2 regions of the Flavobacterium rhamnosi genome follow, and region 2 is predicted to be linked to the other one. Evidence: riboswitches for the same ligand, from Rfam matches in the RefSeq annotation. Region 2 holds a riboswitch; the other holds the start of a gene.
The links. A riboswitch is a leader RNA that binds a small molecule or an ion and turns the genes downstream of it on or off. The one in region 2 is predicted to bind cobalamin.

Region 1 (7,568 bases), on a different contig from region 2:
TTCGCTGAGAAAAGAAGTAATGGAGCACGGGGTGAGAAATTCTTTGTTAGTTGCGCCAATGCCAACTGCTTCAACTTCTCAAATTTTGGGTAATAACGAAGCGTTCGAACCATACACTTCTAATATTTACACAAGAAGAGTACTTTCGGGAGAGTTTATTGTAGTGAATAAACACTTATTACACGATTTAGTGGAACGCGGTTTGTGGAACGAAACGTTGAAACAAGAATTAATGCGAAATAACGGTTCTGTTCAAGACCTAAACATTCCGCAAGACTTGAAAGAATTATACAAAACAGTTTGGGAAATGTCCATGAAAGATATTATCGATATGTCTCGTCAACGTGGTTATTTTGTCGATCAATCGCAATCATTAAACTTATTCATGCAGAATGCCAATTATTCTAAACTGACATCAATGCACTTTTACGCTTGGCAATCCGGATTAAAAACAGGAATGTACTATTTAAGAACAAAAGCGGCGGTGGATGCGATTAAATTTACATTGAACAATGATAAAAAAGTAGAGCCAATTGAAATTAAAGAGCAACCAATCGATGTTCCTGTAGTAGTGGAAGCAGTAGAAATGACTGCCGATGAATACAAGGCAATGATTGAACTTGCTAAAAATGCTGGTCCAGACGAATGTGAAATGTGTGGGTCGTAAATTTTATTTGTCAATTTGATTAAAGAAAAAAGCAGTTATTGTAATAATAATTGCTTTTTTTTTAACTATTTCTTGCCTTCCTGTACAATCTTTTTCTCGCAAAAAGAAAACGATTAAAAAAGAATTCACACTGTAATCACGGCTAAAATACTAATGTCTATTGTTAAAATTTGTAAATAATTCACTATATTTGAGATAGTTATCATTATAAGTAATCGTTTATTATACACTAGTATGGAAAATAGAAAATTTACTGTTACAGATGATTTATTAGCTTCTAAAAGCCAGCGTCTCCTTAATTTTAGTATCGATTTACTGATTATCTATTTTATCGAAATCACTATTGGAACAACTATAATTATAATTGGAGACTTGACCAATAGTTATGGTGCCTCTAATTGGGTTGAATCATTGAGCCTAATTGAAAGTTTCTTTTTTGGACTGATTGTATTGTTCTTTTACTACGGAATTACTGAAATGTATTTTTCCAGGACTTTCGCGAAGTATTTTACAAAAACAATTGTTGTAAAGTATGATGGTTCAAAACCAAATATGAAAAGCATTGTTATAAGAACGGTATCCAGATTAATTCCTTTTGAGCCTTTTTCCTTTTTAGCTAGTGATTCACGAGGATGGCATGATGTATTATCCGTAACTTATGTGGTAAAAAAACAGGAGTTTATTGAAAGAAATAAATTGTTTAATCTCTCTGAAGAAACAGTATTTTAATACTATTTTTTTTAAAGGATAGTGATTAATTCTTCTTAATAAAACCTAGTAAATTTTTAAATTTACTAGGTTTTTATTTTGGTTATTAAATGGTTGCTATTTTTTCTATAGCAATTCTCATCTCTTGAGCTGCGGCTACCATTTCTATTAAAGCTTTTTTAGTTTCATCCCAATGACGGGTTTTTAAACCACAATCCGGGTTTACCCAAAGTTGATCGATAGGGATAACTGCCGAAGCTTTCTCTAATAATTTTACCATTTCGGTACGAGAAGGTACACGTGGTGAATGAATATCATATACACCAGGTCCTATTTCATTTGGATAATTGAAATCGGCGAATGCATCAAGTAATTCCATTTGAGAACGAGAACATTCTATGGTGATTACATCGGCATCCATGTCGGCAATATTCTGAATGATATCGTTGAATTCGCTGTAACACATATGTGTATGAATCTGGGTGTCGTCGGTTACGCCACTTGCTGAAATTCTAAAGGCTTTTATAGCCCAATCCAAATAGGTTGGCCATTCTTCTTTACGTAAAGGTAGTCCTTCTCGAATGGCAGGTTCATCGATTTGAATAATCTTAATTCCTGCATTCTCTAAGTCAACGACTTCATCTCTAATTGCCAATGCAATTTGGGTGCAGGTTTCCGAACGGGATTGATCGTTTCTAACAAAAGACCATTGCAGAATAGTTACAGGGCCGGTAAGCATTCCTTTTACCCATTTTGCTGTTAATGATTGGGCAAATTCAGCCCATTTCACAGTCATTGGATTTGGACGGGAGACGTCACCATAAATAACGGGAGGTTTCACACAACGGCTGCCATAGCTTTGTACCCAACCATTTTTGGTAAAAGTAAATCCGTCTAATTGTTCGCCAAAATATTCGACCATATCATTACGTTCAAATTCTCCGTGAACCAATACATCAATGCCAGTTTCTTCTTGAAAACGAATAGTCTCTTCTGTTTCTTTTTTGAGTAAGTCATCATATTGTTGTTGATTTAACTCGCCTTTTTTGAACTTCGCTCTCCAGCTTCGTACGTCAGTGGTTTGTGGAAAAGAACCAATAGTAGTAGTAGGGAATAAAGGAAGATTCAGTACGTCTATTTGTTTTTCTCTTCGAATTGAAAACGGATTTTTTCTTTGATCATCACCGGTTGTAATACTGGCGACACGATTTTTGACCGCATCATTATGTATTAATTTTGAAGTTTTTCTGTTTTCATTGGCGATAGTATTTTCTTCAAAAGGGATAGAATTACTAATATCTATTTCATTTGAAGCAAAATGTTTAAGCAGTACTATTTCTTCTGTCTTCTGTTTGGCGAAAGCCAGCCACTGCTTGATTTCAGGAGTTAGTGTTTCGTTATTCGTTTCTAATTCTAAATCGCATGGAGAATGAATCAGTGAACATGATGGTGCAATTAACACTCTGTTTTGACCAAGAGCATCTGTCGCTTTCTTGATAAGTGCTAAAGATTTTTTGAAATCATTCTTCCAAATATTTCTACCGTCCACAACACCGAGTGAAAGATTCACGTTGCTTGATAATTGCCCTGATTCCAGAATATCATCCAATTGGGAATGACAACGAACTAGATCTAAATGTAATGTATGAACAGGTAAAGCAAGAATGGTCTCGAGATTTTCACCGAAACAATCAAAATAATTAGCAAGAATTAGTTTGATTTTAGGGAAGCGTTTGTTGATTTCAGTATATACATAAGTGATTGCATTTCTTTCTTTTTCAGTTAAATTCAAAGCTAAAAATGGTTCGTCAAATTGAATCCATTCTACGTTTTCATTCTGTAATTTTTGTAGTATTTCAAAATATACTGGAAGTATTTTATCGATAAGATCAATTCTATGAAAACCTTCTTCTTTTTCTTTCCCAAGAAGGAGGTAAGTCACGGGTCCTATAAGTACGGGCTTAGTTGCAATTCCTAAAGTATTGGCTTCTTTAAATTCATCGATTATTTTTTCGGTAAATAATTTGAATTCTTGGTTTTTAGTAAATTCTGGTACGATGTAATGGTAATTGGTGTCAAACCATTTTGTCATTTCCATGGCAACTACATCTTGTCCGTCTTTTTGCGTACCTCTGGCCATTGCAAAATACAAATCAATTGAGGAATTAGTTTTAGCTAATTCTAAATAGCGTTTTGGAATTACACCCAATGTAAGCGATAAATCCAATACTTGATCGTAAAACGAAAAATCGTTAGAAGGTATTAAATCGATTCCTGCGTCGGCCTGTAATTGCCAGTTTTTCTTACGGATATTCGCACCTGTAGCCAAAAGTTCGTCTACTGAAATTTTCCCTGCCCAATACGATTCACAGGCTTTTTTTAATTCTCTGTTGCTACCAATTCGCGGGTAGCCAAGATTGTTTGTTAGCATTTTTTTGCTTTTTAAATGATGAATAAATCAGTTAAAAGCTCTTTATGCATTTCAAATGCGAAGTAGAAATGAAAATTAGAAAGGGCAATACGTTACAAAAGAGAAATGCACAATAAGTCATGAATAGTCATGCTTGTTGTGTTCAGAACGCACCATACCTGACTATTGCTTCAAATCGCGAAAGCATTGTCAATTCGATAAAGGGCAGGTCTCCTGACTTGTAACATTTTTATCACCCTTCCCATTTGCCATTAGCTAACAGTGGATCTTATTTCAGATAAAAACTTTTTGTGTTACTTACAGTTGCGCGACAGTTCGTGATTTACACACGATTCCCTATTAATCTACAGTTAAGTAAAACCCTTATCGGTTGATGAAGAAATAAATTAAGAACTTAAATTCTGTGCAAAAGTACCACTAATCACTTAAAGTTTTTTCCGATAGGTTTACAAATTTGTTATTTTTAGGATATTGTATTAATATGATTCGATACTTTAGATTTTTCTTATAAATTAAGTCGTACCTGACTTTATTTCACTTGATAATGTTTCTATTTCTTTTATCTTTGAAAATAAATCTAAAAATAAATCATGAACTGGGAACAACTTTTATCACTAAGACGACAAGGCGACAAAGGCAAAAGATTACGTGTAGAACAAGATGACACCCGTCTGGGTTTTGAAGTTGATTATGACCGTATTATCTTTTCATCTGCTTTTCGAAGTTTACAGGATAAAACACAAGTTATTCCGTTGTCAAAAACTGATTTTGTTCATACCAGATTGACGCACAGTTTAGAGGTTTCGGTTGTGGGACGCTCTTTGGGACGTTTAGTTGGAAAAAAAATTATCGAAAAATATCCGCATCTGAAAGAAGTTCATGGCTATCACATGAATGATTTTGGAGCAATTGTAGCTGCAGCTTCATTGGCTCATGATATTGGGAATCCACCTTTTGGACATTCTGGTGAAAAAGCGATTGGAGAATATTTTTCGATTGGAAAAGGAAGGCAATACAAAGACCAGCTAACTGCAAAAGAATGGCAGGACTTAGTCGATTTTGAAGGGAATGCTAATGGGTTTTCAGTATTGACTGCAAGTCGTCCCGGAATTGAAGGCGGACTTAGAATTTCGTATGCGACTCTTGGCGCTTTCATGAAATATCCAAAGGAAAGTTTACCTAAAAAACCAACTGAAAATATTGCCGATAAAAAATACGGCTTCTTTCAGACTGACAAATCCTTTTTTCAGGATGTGGCTAATGACATGGGCCTAGTTTCAAATAAATCAGGAGATAATATAGGTTTCGAAAGACATCCTTTGGCGTATTTAGTCGAAGCTGCGGATGATATCTGTTATACTATTATTGATTTTGAAGACGGCATCAATTTAGGTTTAGTTTCCGAAGATTTTGCCTTGGAATATCTGATAAAATTGGTAAAAGACAGTATCGATACTTCTAAATACAAGACTTTAGAAACCAAAGAAGACAGAATTAGCTATTTGCGCGCTTTGGCAATTGGTAGTTTAATTAATGATGCAGTTAAAGTTTTTATAGAAAATGAAGCGTTAATTCTGGCAGGTAAATTTCCTTATGCTATAATGGACAGGAGTAAATATAAAGCGCAAATGGATGATATTATCAAAATTAGCGTTAAAAATATCTACCAAAGTCGTGAAGTAATAGAGAAAGAAATTGTCGGTTATCAGATTATACAAACTTTGTTAGATAAATTCATAACGGCTTTCAATAATAAATTCAACGGGGAAGCATCTAATTATGATGCTTTAATTATGAAAATGCTACCCGAGAAACATCATTTGGAAAAAGAAAATCTTTATGGGAGATTACTCCATATTTGTCATTATGTGTCTCTTTTAACTGATGGAAATGCACTAGAATTGTTCGAAACCATTAATGGAAGAAAAAGATCGTAAGAGTTTAAAAAGCATAAACTATTCCTACACCTAACAATTGTTTTAGTTGTATTTTTGCACCTTCGGTAACTTGTTTACCGTCAATTTCCTTTTTGGATTTAATATCATCATCATAAACTATTCGTGTACCTATATTCGCTTTTACATATTGGTTTACGACTAAGTCCAATAATAAATCATAATCTACATCAACATTTCCAAAATTATTAATGTAGTCAGAGTAAACACTTATGCGGTTTTCTATATTAACGTTTTTGAAAATTTCTTTTTTGTAAAGACTGGTCATCAAAAAACCAAGTTCTGTTTTTGATCGTTTACCTTCAGAAACTAAAATTCCGTCACTGTCATAAGTAGCTTTTTCGACACCAAAGGCACCTTGGTTGGCTAATCTTTGATCTAAAACTAAAGTTGTTTTAAAAGTAAATGGAGAAATGTAGAATATTCTATTTTTTTCTTTATTAGCATTTTCAGCACCGATACCCATAAATGCATACGCTGGGGCTAAAGGTTTTGAGATGGCGATTTCTTTGTTTGGGTAGGAATATCCATTTGTGAACTGTGTGTTAAAATTAAATTTTGCACTGTGATACCAATTGGTTATGGTGTCTTTTCTATAACCGAATGTGGAGTTAAATTGCAACGCGTCATCGGATTTTCTTATCTCAATTCCGTCTTGTTTATTTAAACCATATCGAATTACAAGTTCATTTACCCATTTGCGATTTTTTTTGGCGTAAACCCTTGAAAAATCACCTTTAATCAAGCCTGATATGGAACTTGTTCCCCCGGCACTCCAATTGACAAAAGCAATTTCAGAGAGGTAGAAACCTAAACTATTTTTTTTTGTCCAAGGAGATACAGTCATTATAGGGATTGGCGGGTGTATTTTTAATGCAACTGTCAAAGGTGCTAAAGTAGTGACTTTTACAAGTGCTGTTGTAGGAGTAAGCCCTGCTATTACGGGTGTTGCTGATGTCTCTTGAGAAAAACTAGTTATAGAAATTGTTAGTAAAAAGAAGAGTAAGGCGTGGGACAGTAATTTCATAAAAGCATATTGAATTTAAGGGTGCAAAATAATTATTTTAATAACCTGAAAAAAGTATTTCAAGACTTTTAACGTCAATTTTACAATATTGTTGTAATTCGCTAACGGTTCCTTGTTCAATGAATTCATCAGGAACACCAAGAAGGGTTATTTTTGACGTATAATTATTTTCGGATGCAAACTCGAGAACGGCACTTCCAAAGCCACCTTTGATAACGCCGTCTTCTATTGTTATTATGATTGTAAATGTAGTAAAAATAGAATGTAATTCCTTATCATCTAATGGTTTAACAAAAGAAAAATCATAATGCGCAATGGATTCGGGGTGGTGTGTTTTGGCTATAGCCAAAGTAACATTGTTACCAATTGTTCCATTGGATAAAACAGCAATTTTAGAGCCTTTTTTAAGGCAATTTGCTTTCCCGATTTCTATTTTTTTATAGTCTGATTTCCAGTCAGTAAGTACGCCACGACCTCGTGGATAGCGAATAGCAATAGGATTGCTTAATCCTAATTGTGCAGTATATAAGATATTTTGTAATGCTATTTCGTTCAGCGGGGCATAAATAATCATATTTGGGATGCATCGTAAATAAGCTAAATCAAAAACGCCGTGATGTGTTGCGCCGTCTTCTCCAACTAATCCGGCTCTGTCTAAGCAAAAAATAACCGGCAAGTTTTGTAAAGCCACATCATGAATCACTTGATCATATCCTCTTTGTAAAAAAGTCGAATAAATATTGCAGAAAACGATCATCCCTTGGGTTGCCATTCCTGCTG
Region 2 (7,568 bases):
CGTCATTTTACGGAGGATCAAGTACCGGATGCCGTTCTCGAAAAAGCACTGCAAGCGGGACATTTGGCGCCTTCTGTGGGTTTGACAGATGCTACAAAATACTATCTTATCAGATCGGCTGAAATGAAGAAAGCCATCAAAGATTTGTTTTTAGATTACGATAGAAAAGCAGCTGCCCAAACCGATAACGAACAGCAAAAACTGAAATACAAAGCACTTAAGCTGGAAGCAATAGAAGAAGCGCCGCTGGGGTTGGTTATTTGTTATGATCGTTCGGTTTTAAATAATTTTACCATTGGAACGGTTGGGAGTAATGAAGCCGTAAAGTTTAGTTCCGTTTGTGCGGCGCAAAATATCTGGCTATCCTTAACCGAGCAGGGCTATTCTATGGGATGGGTTTCCATATTGAATTACTATCAGTTCAAGAAATTATTGGGTTTGCCTGAAAATATAGAACCATTGGGGTATTTTTGTGTGGGAAAACCAGCTACCAATTATGATAATCAACCCATGTTGCAACAACTCAATTGGAAACAAAAACAAGAAATTCCATTCGTTGCCGAGATTACCCATTTGTATGAAAGTAAGGAGGAGAAAGTATTTTTTGATACTAAAAAAGAAGGGGAGGCGGATGCTGCAGCTTTTGCAAATGCCTTGCAATATAAAATAGATCAAAAAACAAAACCAACGGGTTCATTAGGGATTTTAGAAGTGCTCGCCAAACAAATAGGTGTGGTGTTTCAAACTTTAGAACCTAAAATCATTAAGCCCATAATAGTTGTCTTTGCAGCGGATCACGGGATTTCAAATCACGGGGTGAGTGCTTATCCACAAGATGTAACCCGGCAAATGGTGAGTAACTTTTTGGTTGGTGGAGCAGCAATTAATGTGTTTTGTAAACAGAATAACATCCAATTAGCTATTGTTGATGCAGGTGTGAATTATGATTTTCCTATGAATACTGATTTGATTTCGGCAAAGATAGGGAAGGGAACACACTCTTTTTTCCACGGTGCTGCAATGCGTAAAGCGGAAGTTGAATTGTGTTTTGAAAAAGGAAGCGAAATTGTTGCAGCTATTGCAAAAAAAGGAAGTAATTGTATTGGTTTTGGTGAAATGGGTATTGGCAACACGGCTACAGCTTCGGTTTTAATGAGTATAATTTTAGAATTGCCAATTCAAGATTGCGTAGGAAAAGGCACTGGTGTAGACGATGAAAAGTTGATTCAAAAAATTAATATCCTTAAAAAATGCATTGATAATTATCAGGGGTCGGATGATTTCGAAAGCAAATTAGCTTATTTTGGTGGATTCGAAATCATGCAGATGGTGGGCGGAATGCTTCAGGCAAAAGAAGAAAATATGCTTATTCTTGTCGATGGTTTTATCTGTAGCGTCGCTTTTTTAATTGCCTTTAAAAAAAATCCATCCATTACCAGAAATGCTATTTTTTGTCATTCTTCTGCCGAGCAAGGACATCAGAAAATATTAGATTATTTGGGAGTTCGTTCCTTGATGCAACTCGATTTACGTTTGGGCGAGGGCACGGGTTGTGCCATTGCTTTTCCGATAATTCAGTCGGCAGTCGCCTTCCTGAATGATATGGCCAGTTTTGAAAGTTCGGGGGTCAGCAGTCGATAGCAGTGATGCCACACAAGCAATAAAATCAAAAAAATAATTCTAAAAATGAAAAAAGAATTCGACATATTTTTTACAGCATTAATGTTTTATACTAGGATTCCGTGTCCTAAGAATATCGATCACAATCCAGATTATTTAAATAAAGCATCCCGTTATTTCCCATTAATTGGTTGGATTGTAGGAAGCGTGGCTTTTGGAGTATATGGTATTTTTAATTATTTAGTTGCTCCTGAAATTGCAGTCGTTTTCGCTACTATTGCTTCGATTTTAGTTACCGGAGCTTTTCATGAAGATGGTTTTGCTGATGTTTGCGATGGTTTTGGAGGTGGCTGGACCAAAGAAAAAATCCTGATGATTATGAAAGACAGCGCCATTGGAGCTTATGGAGCAATTGGCGTTGTTTTGCTTTTATTAGTAAAGGTTATGTCCACAGACATACTTTTTAAAAATGCAGAAAATACGAATCTAAATGTATATTTTGTTTGGTTTTTACTGCTTGTTTCTGCGCATTCAATAAGTCGATTAGCAGCCATTTCAATTGTATTTACCCATGTGTATTCTCGGGAAGATATATCAAGTAAAAGCAAGCCTATCGCTGAAAATTTTACTTGGCGAGAGGTGGTTGGAGCACTGTTTTTTGGATTACTTCCAATAGTTGCTTTGTCTTGTTTTCAATGGCAGCTACTTTTGGTTTTATTGCCTGTTTTTCTGACACGATTTTTTTTAGCACGCTATTTTCAAAAATGGATTGACGGGTATACGGGTGATTGTTTAGGTGCTACTCAACAGGTTTGTGAAGTGGTTTTTTATGTATCAGTTATCGCATTATGGAAGTTTATTTAGTACGTCATACCGAAACGGTTTGTGAAAAAGGAGTCTGTTACGGGCAATCGGATGTGAAAATTATGGAGCCCTACGATACTTCTTTTCAATCTATCATGAAGCAATTACCGCAAGACGCAAGACTGTATTCCAGCCCTTTACTTCGCTGTGTTCTTTTGGCAAATTATATAAAGAACAATTCAGAAATTACGGAGGTATATCAGGATTCTCGCTTGATGGAAATGAATTTTGGAGATTGGGAAATGAAAAAATGGGATGTTATTGAACCCGAAGAACTAAATCCCTGGATGACTGATTTTGTAAACGTTCGTATTTCTAATGGAGAATCATTTACAGATCTACATAAGCGAGTAGTTCACTTTATAAATAATGAGCTTAAAACAGGAATTTCAAAGCCCGTAATTATTGTTGCACATGCCGGGGTGATCCGAAGTTTTTTATGTAAAATTACGAATTTGCCTCTTAAAGATGCCTTTGCGAATAAGGTTGATTTTGGAGCGGTAATTAAAATTGAATTATAAAATTCGCAATACAATAGGATATTAACCTAATATAATTTTATCTTTGCCGCCGTATTGAGGTTGTTGTTTTGTTTTTTCAAACCGACATTAAAAGGGAATCAGGAAAAGATTTCAAGTTTTAGATTCAGATTTATATTGTAAATCAAGAATTCTAATCTTAAATCAAAAAACCTGAGCTGTACCCGCAACTGTAAGCTATAAAGCTTGTTGTTATCTACAAACCACTGTTTGCTTTTGCGAATGGGAAGGTAAACAACAAGACGCAAGCCAGGAGACCTGCCTATTACATCGAGTATCAAACTTTCGGGAAAAAAGGTTTGGGTATGGGTCATTCTATGCTTTTCTCCCAATTTATTAAATTTTACATTTTTAAAATGAACAAAAAATTCATTCGCTTTGGTGCGATTGCATTATTATTTGCAATGAACACGTATGCGCAACAACAAGAGCCGGAACAACTTGATGAGGTTGTGGTTTCCGATTCGAAATTTGCATTGCCAAAAGAAAAATCAGGAAAAGTTATCGTGAAAATTACAGCCGAAGATTTGAAGAAAAAGGCAGGACAGTCGGTAGCTTCCGTTTTAAGTACAGTGGCAGGCGTTGAAATCAATGGAAATCAGAGTCGTTCTGGTAAAGATTTGGGGCTTTACATTCGAGGAGGAAGAAATCATCAGGTTTTAATTTTAATTGATGGAGTTCCTGTTACAGATGCTTCCGGGATTAGCTTATCATATGATTTGAGGTTGCTTCCAGTAGAGCAAATTGAAAGTATTGAGATTATGAAAGGAGCTTCAAGTACTTTATATGGTTCTGGAGCTGCGACTGGTGTAATTAATATTACCCTAAAAAAAGCAGGCAAAAAAGCTATTGCAGGAAATGCATATATGAATATTGGCACACAGACAGCAGCTAAAACAGCAGACTATAGCGTACAGGACTACAACCAGGGCTTTACTATAAACGGTGGCTTTGAAAAAATTAATTATTTTGCCTCTCTGAATAGTACTGAAACCACAGGGATTTCAGAAGCAAAACCATTAGATTCCAATACTAAATTTGAAGACGATAGTTTTTCAAGACTAAATTCTGTAGTGAAAATTGGTTTTACCCCAACTGAAAAATTATCATTTGATTTCTTTGCCAATTTTGATAGAATGAAAAGTGATTTTGATGGAGGTTCTTTTTCAGATGATCTCAAGAATTTTAGCCTTTCCGAGCAATACAGAATTGGTTTTTCTCCAAAATATAAATACAATAAAGGAGAATTGATAATTAATACTAGTGCAAACGTGATCAACCGCGATATCTTTAGTTATGAATCTTTGTTCCAGGCAAAGTCAAGAAGTGTCAATGTTGATGCCTTTAATAAATATGAGATTGTGTCTCAATTGTTTGTCGTTACAGGAGCGCAATTTCAGTTTCACGAAATGTCAAACGCAAGCCAATATGATGCTATAACATTTGAAATGGCAAAATTCAATATGATTGATCCTTATGTTACGGCCGTTTATAATTCTGATTTTGGATTAAACTTAAATGCCGGGGCGCGTTACACTATTCATAGTAAATTCGGAAATAATTTCGTTTATAATGTGAATCCATCGTACAACTTTTCGGAAACATTTAAGGTGTTGGCTTCTTATAGTACCGCATTTATTACTCCGAGTTTGTACCAATTGTACTCTCCTTATGGAGATTTAAACCTAGCTCCAGAGAAAGATGCGACAGCAGAAGCTGGTTTTGAAGTCAGTTTAATAAATAAGAAAGTGGTTTTAAATGCAGTTGTTTTTCAAAGGGAAGAGCAAGATGCTATCGGTTTTGATTTAATGACTTATAAATACTTTAATGTAGCTGGTAAAAACAAAGCAAAAGGTCTTGAAACAATGATTTCTTATGCTTTTTCTGATAAAGTAAAATTTAATGGAAATTATACCTTTACGGAATTAGAAAAACAATCCCGTATTTTAAATCCGAAACATAAAGTCAATGCTGCTGTGGATGTGCAAGCAACGACACGTCTTGCTTTTAACCTGGCCTATCAATTTGTGTCGGATAGGTATTTTGAGTATACGACTTATCCAGCACCCACTTATGATCCTGTTTTAAACTCTGAAGTTTTGAAAGAGTATCAAATAGTGAATGCCAATGTTCGTTATGAATTAATCAAAAACAGATTGAATGTTTTTGGTGCTGCTGATAATATTCTGGATAACGACTTTATTGAAACCAGAGGATACAGCACAAGAGGAAGAAATTTTAAATTAGGTTTGAATTTCTTATTCTAAAAATTTTAAATATTTAGTTTTAGTCTTAACTCCCGTTCGATAATTTGGACGGGTTTTTTGTATAAAAAAGGATGGTTTTGAATTGAAGAGGTCTTATGAAAAAAGGCTTTCATCGCTGAAAACCTTTTTAATTGTTGTTTTTAGTTCATATCTGAAATGAATTCCGAAATGGATTGTGCCATTCGGTTTTGTTCTTTTTCATCGATCAGATATTTTTTGTCATTTTCATTGGTTAAATAACCTAGTTCAATAATTACAGCTGGTACATCCGATTTTTTTAGAATATAAAACGGACCATTTTTGATACCTAACATTTTTAAATTTGTATTCTCTGAAAATTTATCATTTAATTTTGCTGCAATTTCATTTGACTTTATAAAAAATTCTGTCTCTTTTGCAACATAAAATTCTAAGCCGGATGTTTCCTTATTTAAGCTTGCATTTACATGCAGCGATATAACCAAATCCGGTTTAATTTTATTAATGAAATCCGTTCTTTCTTCAAGGGATAAAAACGTATCTTCATTTCTAGTGAGATGAATCACAACATTGTTATTTGAGGATTTGATTTTTTTAGTGATTTGCGCTACAATTTGCTTTTCAGTAATAGCATTAGAGGTTACTCCAAAATCATGCCCGCCATGACTTGCGTCAATTACTACATTTATTTTCTTTGGCTCTGGGGTAGGCCCTACAAATGAAAAAGAAATAATTGTAATTACGAATAAAAATACTTTAGTGCTGTTTTTCATATTGTATGGTTTAAAGGGTTGATTACTAGGTGTAAACTTAAAAAACGGCTTTTTAGTATTGTGCTTTCTATATTATTTCAACGCTTTTAAAAGTCCCTCAGGTGCTTTCTCAATGTACATTTGATTTTGGAGACCTTTAATAGATTTGGCATCTTTAAAATAATTGTACTCTTTTCCTGTACTTTGTTTTAGCATTTTTCCTGTTCCTGTAATTTTTCCAATTGCCGTGCTTAATAATGGTTCTGAAGTGTTACCAAGAATTCCTAAAGTGCTCAAGGTTTCTTTCAGCTGATAATCAGGTTGCAATCCATTGTAGTAATCACCAAAACCATCCGAATTAACTATTTTTAAAACAATAGGCTGCATTGCATATCGGTGTTTGGGATTTCTGTTTTCTGTCCCAAAAGTAGGGGAGTCATAAAGGGTAACCGATCCAACATTTTTTCCGGTGGTCACATCGCCAATTTGTACTACATTAATATGAGGCTTCAATCCGTTAATAACCAATTCGCTTGCCGATGCAGTGCTTTTGGTAGTCAGAATGTAAATTTTGGTTAAATTTAAACTGTTAATAGTAGTGCTTCCAATTTTGTCAGTGAAGTTGTTTTTTAAAGATTCTGGACTTTCCGATTCAAAATAGGAGTTGATTTTAGCGTTCCATTGTTGTTTTGCAAATACCTCTCCGGTGAATTGCCCCGTTATCATACTGGCCAATCGTGTTGCAGTAAGAACAGAACCACCAGCATTGTAACGCAAGTCTAAAACCAAGTCGGTAATCCCTTGGGCTTTAAGTGAACCAAATGCTTCATTCAATTTAGCATCATAATTGGCGTAAAATCCATTGTACATTAAATACCCTATTTTATGGGTGCCAGATGCTATCACTTTGTTGATTAAAATTGGATTTTCGGATAAGACTGTTTTTGTCAAAGCTACCGTTTTACCATTAGAGACGATAGTAGTCCCATTGTGTTCCGCCATATTCAATGTGTAATTTTCGGCGGCCAATAAGCTTTGGTAATTGCTTATGGTAAGTTGTGTACCGTTTACAGCAGTAAAAAGGTCACCACGCTTGATGTCTTTAGTAGCTGCATCCGAATCTGCAATAATATAACGAACATAACCAAATATCTCGGTTGTACTATTGGGTTTGTAGCTTAATTGAAAATCCATACCATCATTTTTTGTGGTACCTTGCAACGCTCCTTCCAGTTCCAGATAATCATCGACAATCCAAGAGAATCGGTCAATTGAAGAATTTACTCTCAGAGCATCAAACAAATCTTCGGGAGCAGGGTATTCTCTTAGGAAAGCATTTAAGGCTGTTTGATTCGCAAATCGATCATCCGCTAAGTTCGGGACTTCAGCTTGCCATAAATAGTATTGGTTTAAGCCTTTCCAGATAAAGTCATGAATGTCTAAATTTACAGGTGCCGCGACATCATCATTGTCCTGACAGCTTTGGAAAGTAAAAACGGATAAAAGGAATAAAAGGCAAAGTAGGTATGTTCTGTTCATGTTTTGGG

Region 1: it holds a riboswitch for cobalamin, as region 2 does, so the genes downstream of both, metE (5-methyltetrahydropteroyltriglutamate--homocysteine S-methyltransferase) here and ACNQGN_RS18645 (TonB-dependent receptor plug domain-containing protein) in region 2, are expected to answer to the same signal.

Annotation. Positions count from the first base shown of each region.
Region 1 covers NZ_JBLVPS010000004.1:267,457-275,024, reverse strand. The annotation lists gene ACNQGN_RS05495 (ribonucleoside-diphosphate reductase subunit alpha) at 1-667, shown strand, start outside; gene ACNQGN_RS05490 (RDD family protein) at 902-1,396, shown strand; gene metE (5-methyltetrahydropteroyltriglutamate--homocysteine S-methyltransferase) at 1,482-3,806, opposite strand; cobalamin riboswitch at 3,993-4,186, opposite strand; gene ACNQGN_RS05480 (deoxyguanosinetriphosphate triphosphohydrolase) at 4,397-5,743, shown strand; gene ACNQGN_RS05475 (DUF3078 domain-containing protein) at 5,748-6,788, opposite strand; gene ACNQGN_RS05470 (1-deoxy-D-xylulose-5-phosphate synthase) at 6,826-7,568, opposite strand, start outside.
Region 2 covers NZ_JBLVPS010000042.1:4,771-12,338, reverse strand. The annotation lists gene cobT (nicotinate-nucleotide--dimethylbenzimidazole phosphoribosyltransferase) at 1-1,641, shown strand, start outside; gene ACNQGN_RS18655 (adenosylcobinamide-GDP ribazoletransferase) at 1,687-2,484, shown strand; gene cobC (alpha-ribazole phosphatase) at 2,469-3,005, shown strand; cobalamin riboswitch at 3,045-3,303, shown strand; gene ACNQGN_RS18645 (TonB-dependent receptor plug domain-containing protein) at 3,380-5,290, shown strand; gene ACNQGN_RS18640 (N-acetylmuramoyl-L-alanine amidase family protein) at 5,431-6,042, opposite strand; gene ACNQGN_RS18635 (S41 family peptidase) at 6,115-7,560, opposite strand.